DNA from 2 places in the Lactobacillus sp. wkB10 genome. Region 2 is predicted to be linked to the other one. Evidence: predicted binding sites of a transcription regulator. Region 2 holds the regulator's gene; the other holds the start of a gene.

Region 1 (4,443 bases), on a different contig from region 2:
CAAATACAAATTCCAAGTCTGAACCAGAAGCTGTACCGCCAGTTTTGGAGGCAATAAAAAATGCTGATGCTGTAGTCTTAGGACCAGGAAGTTTGTTTACATCAATCTTGCCTAATCTAATGATTCCTAATTTAGGAGATGCCGTCAAAAAAACTAATGCAGAGGTAATTTATATATGCAATATTATGACACAATTAGGTGAGACCGATCATTTTTCAGATTGTGATCATGTAAGAGTAATCAATGCCCATCTTGGCGGACACTACATTAATACGACTTTGGTTAATGGTGCCAAAATAGATATGTCTAAGTTCAATCCTAAAGATTATGACGCCTACCTTGAACCTGTTAAAAATGATTTCAAGGGATTGCGTGAGCAGGGGTGTCGCGTGATTACTGATGATTTTATTGACCAGCATAGTGGCTTGGTTTTTCATGATGGTAAAAAAGTAGCTGAGGAAATCATCAACTTGGCATATGCCGCAATGTCTCGCAGGAAGGAATAACAAACAATGGCAAGCTATGCAAGTAATGTGAAAAAAGAGTTGACCTCATTACCTATTCATCCTGAACATGCTAAAGCAGAATTGGCTGCTTTTTTGCGCATGAATGGTGTCTTAAATTTTCACGAGCATCAGTTTAGCCTTGATATAACTACTGAAAATCCTGCAATTGCCAGACGTATATTTTCTTTAATAAAAACTGCATATAAAGTTGAGCCACAATTAATAGTTTCACGCAAAATGAAGCTTAAGAAAAATAACCAGTATTTGGTACGACTGCAAAATCATGTCAAAGAAATACTGAATAATTTAGAAATTTTAACGCCCTCGTTAAATTTAATCACCAGAATCCCAGACAGAATCATTAAGTCACGTGAAGGAGCAATGTCATATCTCAGGGGTGCGTTTTTAGCCAGTGGAAGTGTGAATAATCCCAATACGAGCAGGTATCATTTAGAGATTTATTCTATTTATCAAGATCATAATGATGATTTACTTAAGATTATGAATGATCGTTTTAATTTGAATGCTAAAAGTACGAAAAGACGACGAGGTTATATTGTATACCTAAAAGAAGCTGAAAAAATTGGTGACTTTTTACATATTGTTGGAGCGTTGAATGCGATGCTGTCTTTTGAAGATCTGCGCATTATGCGTGACATGCGGAATTCTGTGAACCGGCTTGTTAATTGTGATACAGCCAATTTAAAAAAGACGGCAAATGCTGCAGCGAAACAGGTTGAAGACATTGAGCTAATTGAGCGCAAAATTGGCTTAGAAAATATTCCTGAAAAATTGCGGGGTTTGGCTAGACTAAGATTAGATGAACCGGAACTTTCACTCAAAGAAATAGCACAGCAAGTTCCGGACGGTCCGATATCAAAATCAGGAGTCAATCATCGTTTTAAAAAAATTCATGATATAGCAGAAAAAATACAGAAATAAAAAAGAAACCCATCCATGCGGATGGGTTTCTTCTTTAATACAAGCTGATTGCTAACGTTTATTTCTTTTGGTTAACCATAATTTCATCGATTAAACCATAGTCTTTAGCCTGCTGAGCTGTCATGTAGTTATCGCGCTCAGTATCCTTTTGAATCTTTTCTAAAGGCTGGCCAGTAGTTTCATGTAAAATCCGGTTAATCTTTTCACGGCTCTTTAAAATCTCATTGGCTGCAATTTGAATATCAGTTTGCTGACCTTGAGCACCACCTAAAGGCTGGTGAATTAGAACCGTTGAATTAGGTAATGCAAAACGTTTACCTTTTGCACCACTAGTAAGTAAAATGGAAGCCATAGAGGCTGCCATACCAATAGCGATGGTTGAAACATCTGATTTAATAAAGTTCATGGTATCCATGATTGCTAAACCAGAAGTAATCACACCACCCGGTGAATTAATGTAAAGTGAAATGTCCTTGGTGTTGTCTTGAGCATCAAGAAATAGTAATTGTGCAATAATTGAATTTGCCATATCATCGTTAATTTCACCACTTAGCATGATGATTCTGTCTTTCAATAAACGTGAATATATATCATATGCGCGTTCGCCGCGTGCAGTTTGTTCAATAACTGTAGGTACAAGCATCTTTCTACCTCCTAAATATAATTAGCACTCTATCAAGTACAGTGCTAATTAAATCACTTACATTACGTGCTGTCAATGAAAGTGTATTAATTTTGTATTCTTTTTAATGAGGTTTTTATTATATAATTTAAAGGTAAACTTAAATATTGGAGGATATATTTTGAAGCTTTGTAAGAAAATAATAACCTATTTACTGACTATAGTTGCCGGACTATTGATCTATACCGGTTTGTCAACTACATCAGTTGCGGCAGATTCCAGTAGCACTCAGCCGCCAGTTCAAGATGATAATAATAAATCATCGAACAGCTCAACTGATGCAAGTTCTGATAATACTGATACCAATAAATCTGGTCAAACTGATCAAAATGGTACAGATGATCAGGATAATACTAAACCTAAGCCAAAACAGGTTGTTACTGGTTTTGCTATGATGACAAAAGTTGCCGGTAATAAAAACTATAAGGTTTGGAAAGAAGTTAAAGACGGCAAAGTTAATACTAAAGTAGCTGATGGCATTAATTTTCAGTACAGTCATATTCAGTCAGATCAACTGATCGAAACCAAGAAATATCGCTATTGGCGTATTTATGTCAATGGTCGTGAAGTAGGCTATGTAAATGAGAATTACTTTGACAGAAACAAAATCGCTGTTCCTAAGACTGTTACTTTGGTTCGCAATGAGTTTTATGACTTTTCAACAAAAGATGCAATTTCATATGTTACAAATAGTATGGGAACAGTAATTGACAATAGTCAGGTAATTGTTTCTAAAAATAGTATAAATTGTGGTACTCCTAAAACATATAAAGTGAAATATACATATGGAGACGCAACTGCCACAGTTAAAGTGACTGTTAGAAAGAGTACTAAAGAAGGAGTTGTTGATGCAGACACATTTAATTCCTTCCCTGCTCAACCGGGCACAAATGATTATCAAGCTTGGAAAACTCATTATGGTTCATCCTTAAATTATGTTAGTCCAACAGAGTATAGTCCTGAAGATAGCAAACATACCTTAACTAGTGGTGATTTAACTTTAAAGACGAAATTTTATCAGCCAGTTTTACTCAGTGTAGCAGATCCAACAGATGATAACATTAATCGTGTCGGTCATATTCCAGAAGGAGTAACCGTTTCTGATGGTTGGGCCTATACCAGTCTTTTGAGCCATACAGATGTAATGTCTGGTCACATTGTTGGTTATGATTTGAACAAATTAACTAATCCATATAATTCACAACACTTACTTGATATGACCCAAAAGAAGTTTAACAATTATGTTAAGCATATTAAAGTAAGTCCATATATTCCAATCGGTCATGGTCAAGCTATGGGCTCAAGTGACAAATACATTTATGTTTTAAACAACGACAATACGTTAAACGACACGAATAATTCTGAAGAATTAATTCAAATACGTAAAAGTGACTTGCAGATTAATAAAATCTGGACAATCAAAACGTGGATTGATGACGGCAAGACTAACCGCTATTTCCAAAATGGTGTGATGATTTCCGATTATGATATGTACACCGTTTATCATGATACTGAAAATAATTGTTATGAATACTGGGAATTTACTCGTACCGGTGATAACTGGTATCCAAAGTTAGTAGGAAAAACTGATGGCAACTTTGTTAATAACAACGCTCCAGTACAGGGGTTTACATATGATGCTAAAAACAAAAACTTTTATTTAGCCTTTAATGATTTAATCTTTAAGATTGGACGTAATGGTAAAATAAAGGATACCTATTCATTTGATACTGGTCGTGAAATTGAGGGACTATCAGTAAGTGATAATAAGTTATATGTTAATTTAGCTCAAAGAGCTGAGTTACTCGTAAGCACAAATATTAATTAGAACAAAAATTATTCAAAATAAGAGCTAACATGCTCTTATTTTTTTGCTTATTTACTAATAAATTTATATGTAATGCATGCTCCAAAAAGCAAGCGTATTTAACCCTAAGATACCTCAATAGAGAAGGTAACCCGAATAATTCCAGGCATAAATAAAAAAGAGCTTTAGCTCTTTTTTTCTTTTTTTTGGCATTCAGGACATATACCGTATATTTCAACGTGACTAGAGGATGTGACGAACCCAGTTTGCTTTTCGGCTTCTGTTCTCATGCGGTTTTCAATTGTATCAAATTCAGGATAATAGACGTCAGCAATTTTGCCACACTTTTTACAGATAATATGAAAGTGGGGTTTGACAAAGTAATCGTAGTGCAGAGAATCATCACCATTTTTTATTTCAATTACAATTCCTGCATCAACTAATTTGTTTAGAGTATTGTAAACCGTGGCACGATAAGTAGGTTCATCACCACTAATTGCTGAAAA
Region 2 (4,443 bases):
CCTAATTGCAAAACAGAAACATCAAAGGTACCACCACCAAGGTCATAAACCAGAACTTTTTCGTCTTCAGCATCTTTATCAAGGCCATAGGCAAGTGAAGATGCAGTTGGCTCGTTAATTATTCTCTTAACGTCTAAGCCTGCAATTTTACCGGCATCCTTAGTAGCTTGACGCTGAGCATCATTAAAGTATGCAGGAACTGTAATGACTGCTTCGGTAACCTTTTCACCAAGATAATCTTCAGAGAATTTCTTGATATATTGTAAAATCATAGCAGAAATTTCTTGAGGAGTGTATGCTTTATCACCAATTTTAACTTTATAATCTGCTTCACCCATGTGACGCTTAATAGAAGAAATAGTATTTGGGTTAGTAATAGCCTGTCTTTTTGCAACTTCACCGACTTGAATTTCTCCATCCTTAAAAGCAACTACTGAAGGTGTAGTACGGTTTCCTTCTGGATTGGTAATAATTTTTGGCTCTTTTCCTTCAAGAACAGCAACTGCTGAGTTGGTAGTTCCGAGGTCAATTCCGATAACTTTTGACATTGATATGCTTCCTTTCAATTATTGTGCTACAACAACCATCGCTGGTCTTAAAGTACGATCTTTGTACAAGTAACCTTTTTGCAAAACCCGCACAACATGATCTTTTTGATCTTCATTTTCAGCTTCAACTGTTTGGACAGCTTGGTGTAAATTAGGATCAAACTTTACACCTTCAGCAGTGATTTCACTGATTCCATGATCTTTCATGGCTTTAACCAATGAATCAAGTGTCATTTGCACTCCCTTTTTAAGCTGCTTTGATGCTTCATCATCAACCTTTGTTGCTAAAGCTCTTTCTAAATTATCCATTGCTGGCAAAACATCCTTAGCTAAAGATTGTGATTCATATTTAATAAGTTGCGCTCTTTCATTATTATAGCGATTTTGCATATTTTGCATTTCAGCTTGACTGCGCAAATACTTATCTTCTAAATCATCTTTTTCTTTTTGCAACTGGGTCAAATTGTGTTGCAGTTTGCTTTCCAAAGATTCGGACTTCTTTTTTTCGTTAGCCTTAGCTTGAGAATGCTTTTTAACTTCTTTTGATTCAGTTGATTCTTTTTGATCTTTTTTTGAATTTTTACTGTTAATTTCTTCTTTACTCACGGCTAACCTCCTTTATTTAAATCTACCATAATAATCAAGCAACTTTTTAGATAGCTCATTTCTGAAATATTCAAGCAATCCTATCACTTGAGAATACGGCATATTATCAGGGCCAAGTAAAGCAATTATGCCCTTTCCGTGAGAACCAACGCTGTACTCTGCCGTAAGCAGACTGTAATCCTTTAACAAATCATTTGATAACTCAGATCCTAGACTTACCCGAACTGGATATCTGTCACTTTTTAAGTTTTGCCTGTTATCCAAAATACTGGAAATTAAGTCATTATGCTCAATCATTTCATATAATGACCGCAAATTAGAAACGTCACTTAAAGAAATGTTATTGAGCAAATTAATCTGACCATCGACATACATTTGCTCGCTGGCAGCATCACTGATCACATCTTCAACCAAATCAATTAATTCAGACACATGAGCAGCTTTAAGCTTTTGTCCTAAAGTCTTCTTAAGAAACTCAGGCGTAACCTGATCTAGTGTCTTTCCTACTAATTCATCGTTAATCATACGAACGGCGCGTTCAATGTCATCACCATGAATATTGTATGGCAGGTTATAAACCTGATCATGAACATCACCATCACTGGTACCAAGAATAGCCATAATCTGTCTGCCAAATAAAGGCACTATACGAAATCCAGTAATAGTTAAATCACTATTTTCAGGCCCCTCCGCAAATGCAGTATAATTTGTAAGGTCAGACAAGATCTTAACAGCTTCCTGAACAATGTCGTTAACTTGATGAAACGGCTGATCAAGCTGATTAATAATTTTTTTATATACAGAAGATGAAATCTGTAAAGGCTCAACTAAATTGTCAAGATAGTAACGGTAGCCTTCTGTTGAAGGTACTCGACCACTTGACAAATGAGTTTTTTCAATCAAGCCTTTTTCTTCTAAAACCGCCATTTCGTTACGAATAGTTGCACTTGAAACTTTGATAGGCAACTGATTCATGACTGTTTTAGATCCAACAGGATCATGTGTCTGCGTAAAATCATTGATAATTGTTTTTAAAATTAATTCTTGACGTTCGGTCAACATAAATATCGCCCTCACTTTTAGCACTCAAACTTATTAGGTGCTAACAATTAATATGATACTAGCTTTTAGCAGAATGTCAAGTTGAGTGCTAACTTTTTTACAAAAAAAACGCTTATCCCTTTAAAATTAACCAATGCTGGTAAAATAGGCTTTAATTTCGGCCTCATCATCACTCATTTGTTTTTTTAATTCTTTTAAATTATCAAATTTAATTTCGCCACGGGTATACTTATACCATCTAATTACCATTTTTTCATCGTAAGCTTCCTGATCAAATCCAAATAAATTTGATTCAATATAAAGCTTTTTACCCTCATTAATAGTTACGTTATAGCCTACACTTGTCATAGAGTCATACCACTTACCTTTAATCTTGGTTTTAGTAGCGTATACTCCAATTTTAGGAACAACCTTGTCCTTGGACCAAACTAGATTTGCTGTAGGAAAGCCAAGCTTATGCCCATTACGTAAGCCATGACCGACATAACCGGACATAATGTACGGAAAACCTAGTAACTTAGCAGCTAATTCCATATTTCCACTTGTGATGGCTTTTTTTATTTCAGTAGAACCTATTTTTTGCCCATCATATGATTGTTTTGGAACATCAACAATAGCAAATCTTCCCTTAGCAAACTTAGGGAAATTTTTCATATTGGCAATTTCTTTCGGACCATATGTATAGTCAAAACCAGCTACTACTGTATCAGCATGCAGTTTGACAATAATCTTATCTACAAATTCCTGTGCAGTCAAGTTGCTAAATGCATCATTGAAATGCATCACAAGCAAAAAATCGACTTTCAGTTTCTGCATTTTATAAGCTTTTTCAGCTAATGTATCTATATAGCTGACTTCTTTATTTTGATATATTTCTTTAGGATGTCGGTCAAATGTCATCACTACTAATGGTAAATGCTTTTGAATTGCCTTTTCTTTTGCAATTTTGATTAATTCCTGATGACCACGATGTACACCGTCAAAGAATCCTAAAGCAAGGATTATTCTTTGAGGAATAATATTTTCCTTAAACGGGTATGTTAAATGGATAATTTCCATAATAAAACCTTCATTCACTCATTCATTTTGTAAAAGCATTAAATAAGGGCGATACATGGTACCATCTTTTTGATAAATTGCCTTAACTCTATTATTGTATCGTAATGCCACTTTTTTTGCATTCGTTTTCAAAGAAATCGTTGCACCATTTTTAACCTTCAACCACAGAGCTGTATCAATATCCTCATGAACATAACTAGTAAAAAAAGAGTCAATTGGTTGAAGCAATTCATTTACCATATTTGGATTTTCTATAATTTCTGCCAATTTAACAGCTTGATTAATATTAAAACCTGAGCTTGAAGTTCTTTGTAAATTTTTCATTACTGCCGGTACCCCAAGTTTTGTTCCCAAATCATTTATTAAAGAACGAACGTAGGTCCCTTTACTACATTCAATTTTAAAATCAAAAGTTTCTTGACAATTTTCTTCATCAAAATTTGGTTCATCAGTAAGATTATAGGAAAAAATTTCAACTTGTCGTTTTGGTCGCTCAACTTTAATACCCTGTCTTGCATATTCATATAAATGCTTGCCATTCACTCTGACGGCAGAATAAATGGGAGGTACTTGCTCTATACTGCCAACAAATTCATGCATAGCTTCTTGAATTTGAGTTCCTTGAATTTCATTAGTAATTTTTTTGAATTCTGTTTTTTTCCCACTGGTATCGTAACTATCAGTAGCAAAACCTAAAATTCCTTGCCCAACATAGCTCTTATTTTCCTTGTGCATCAATTCAATTAACTTTGTGGCCTGACCAATTGCAATTGGTAGCACTCCTGTAACGTCAGGATCAAGAGTACCTGCATGACCCATTTTTTTAATATGCAGAACTTTACGTAAATGATAGACAACATCGGCACTTGTCATGCCCTTATCCTTATTTATCACTAAAATACCATTTAACATTTTTATTACCTAACCATGAAAAAAGCGCCTCACAGCGCTTTTCTTAATTATTGCGATTTGCATCCTGCTTTTTTACTTCAGCAATTAACTGATCAATTTTACTACCATATTTAACTGAATTATCTCGTTTAAAAATTAACTCAGGAACTTTATAGACAGTTAGAACCTGTCCTAACAAATGTCTCATCATTCCCTTAGCTTTATTTAAACCAGCAGCAGCTTCTTCTTCTTTTTTAGAGTCCTCAGAAAGAATACT

What was found. Region 2 encodes HrcA, which represses chaperone genes, less so after heat shock. Its sites were predicted from a motif close to TTAGCACTCNNNNNNNNNGAGTGCTAA; they were not measured.
Region 1: the regulator HrcA is predicted to act here: its motif matches at 2,113-2,139, upstream of clpP (ATP-dependent Clp endopeptidase proteolytic subunit ClpP).

The regions. Positions count from the first base shown of each region.
Region 1 covers NZ_JRJB01000001.1:184,239-188,681, forward strand. Annotated here, with positions in the region: gene yvcK (gluconeogenesis factor YvcK family protein) at 1-506, shown strand, start outside; gene whiA (DNA-binding protein WhiA) at 513-1,448, shown strand; gene clpP (ATP-dependent Clp endopeptidase proteolytic subunit ClpP) at 1,507-2,091, opposite strand; gene LACWKB10_RS00895 (SH3-like domain-containing protein) at 2,252-3,958, shown strand; gene LACWKB10_RS00900 (Fur family transcriptional regulator) at 4,123-4,443, opposite strand, start outside.
Region 2 covers NZ_JRJB01000006.1:21,930-26,372, reverse strand. Annotated here, with positions in the region: gene dnaK (molecular chaperone DnaK) at 1-548, opposite strand, end outside; gene grpE (nucleotide exchange factor GrpE) at 567-1,154, opposite strand; gene hrcA (heat-inducible transcriptional repressor HrcA) at 1,167-2,216, opposite strand; gene ribF (riboflavin biosynthesis protein RibF) at 2,343-3,275, opposite strand; gene truB (tRNA pseudouridine(55) synthase TruB) at 3,294-4,187, opposite strand; gene LACWKB10_RS04940 (ribosome-binding factor A) at 4,231-4,443, opposite strand, start outside.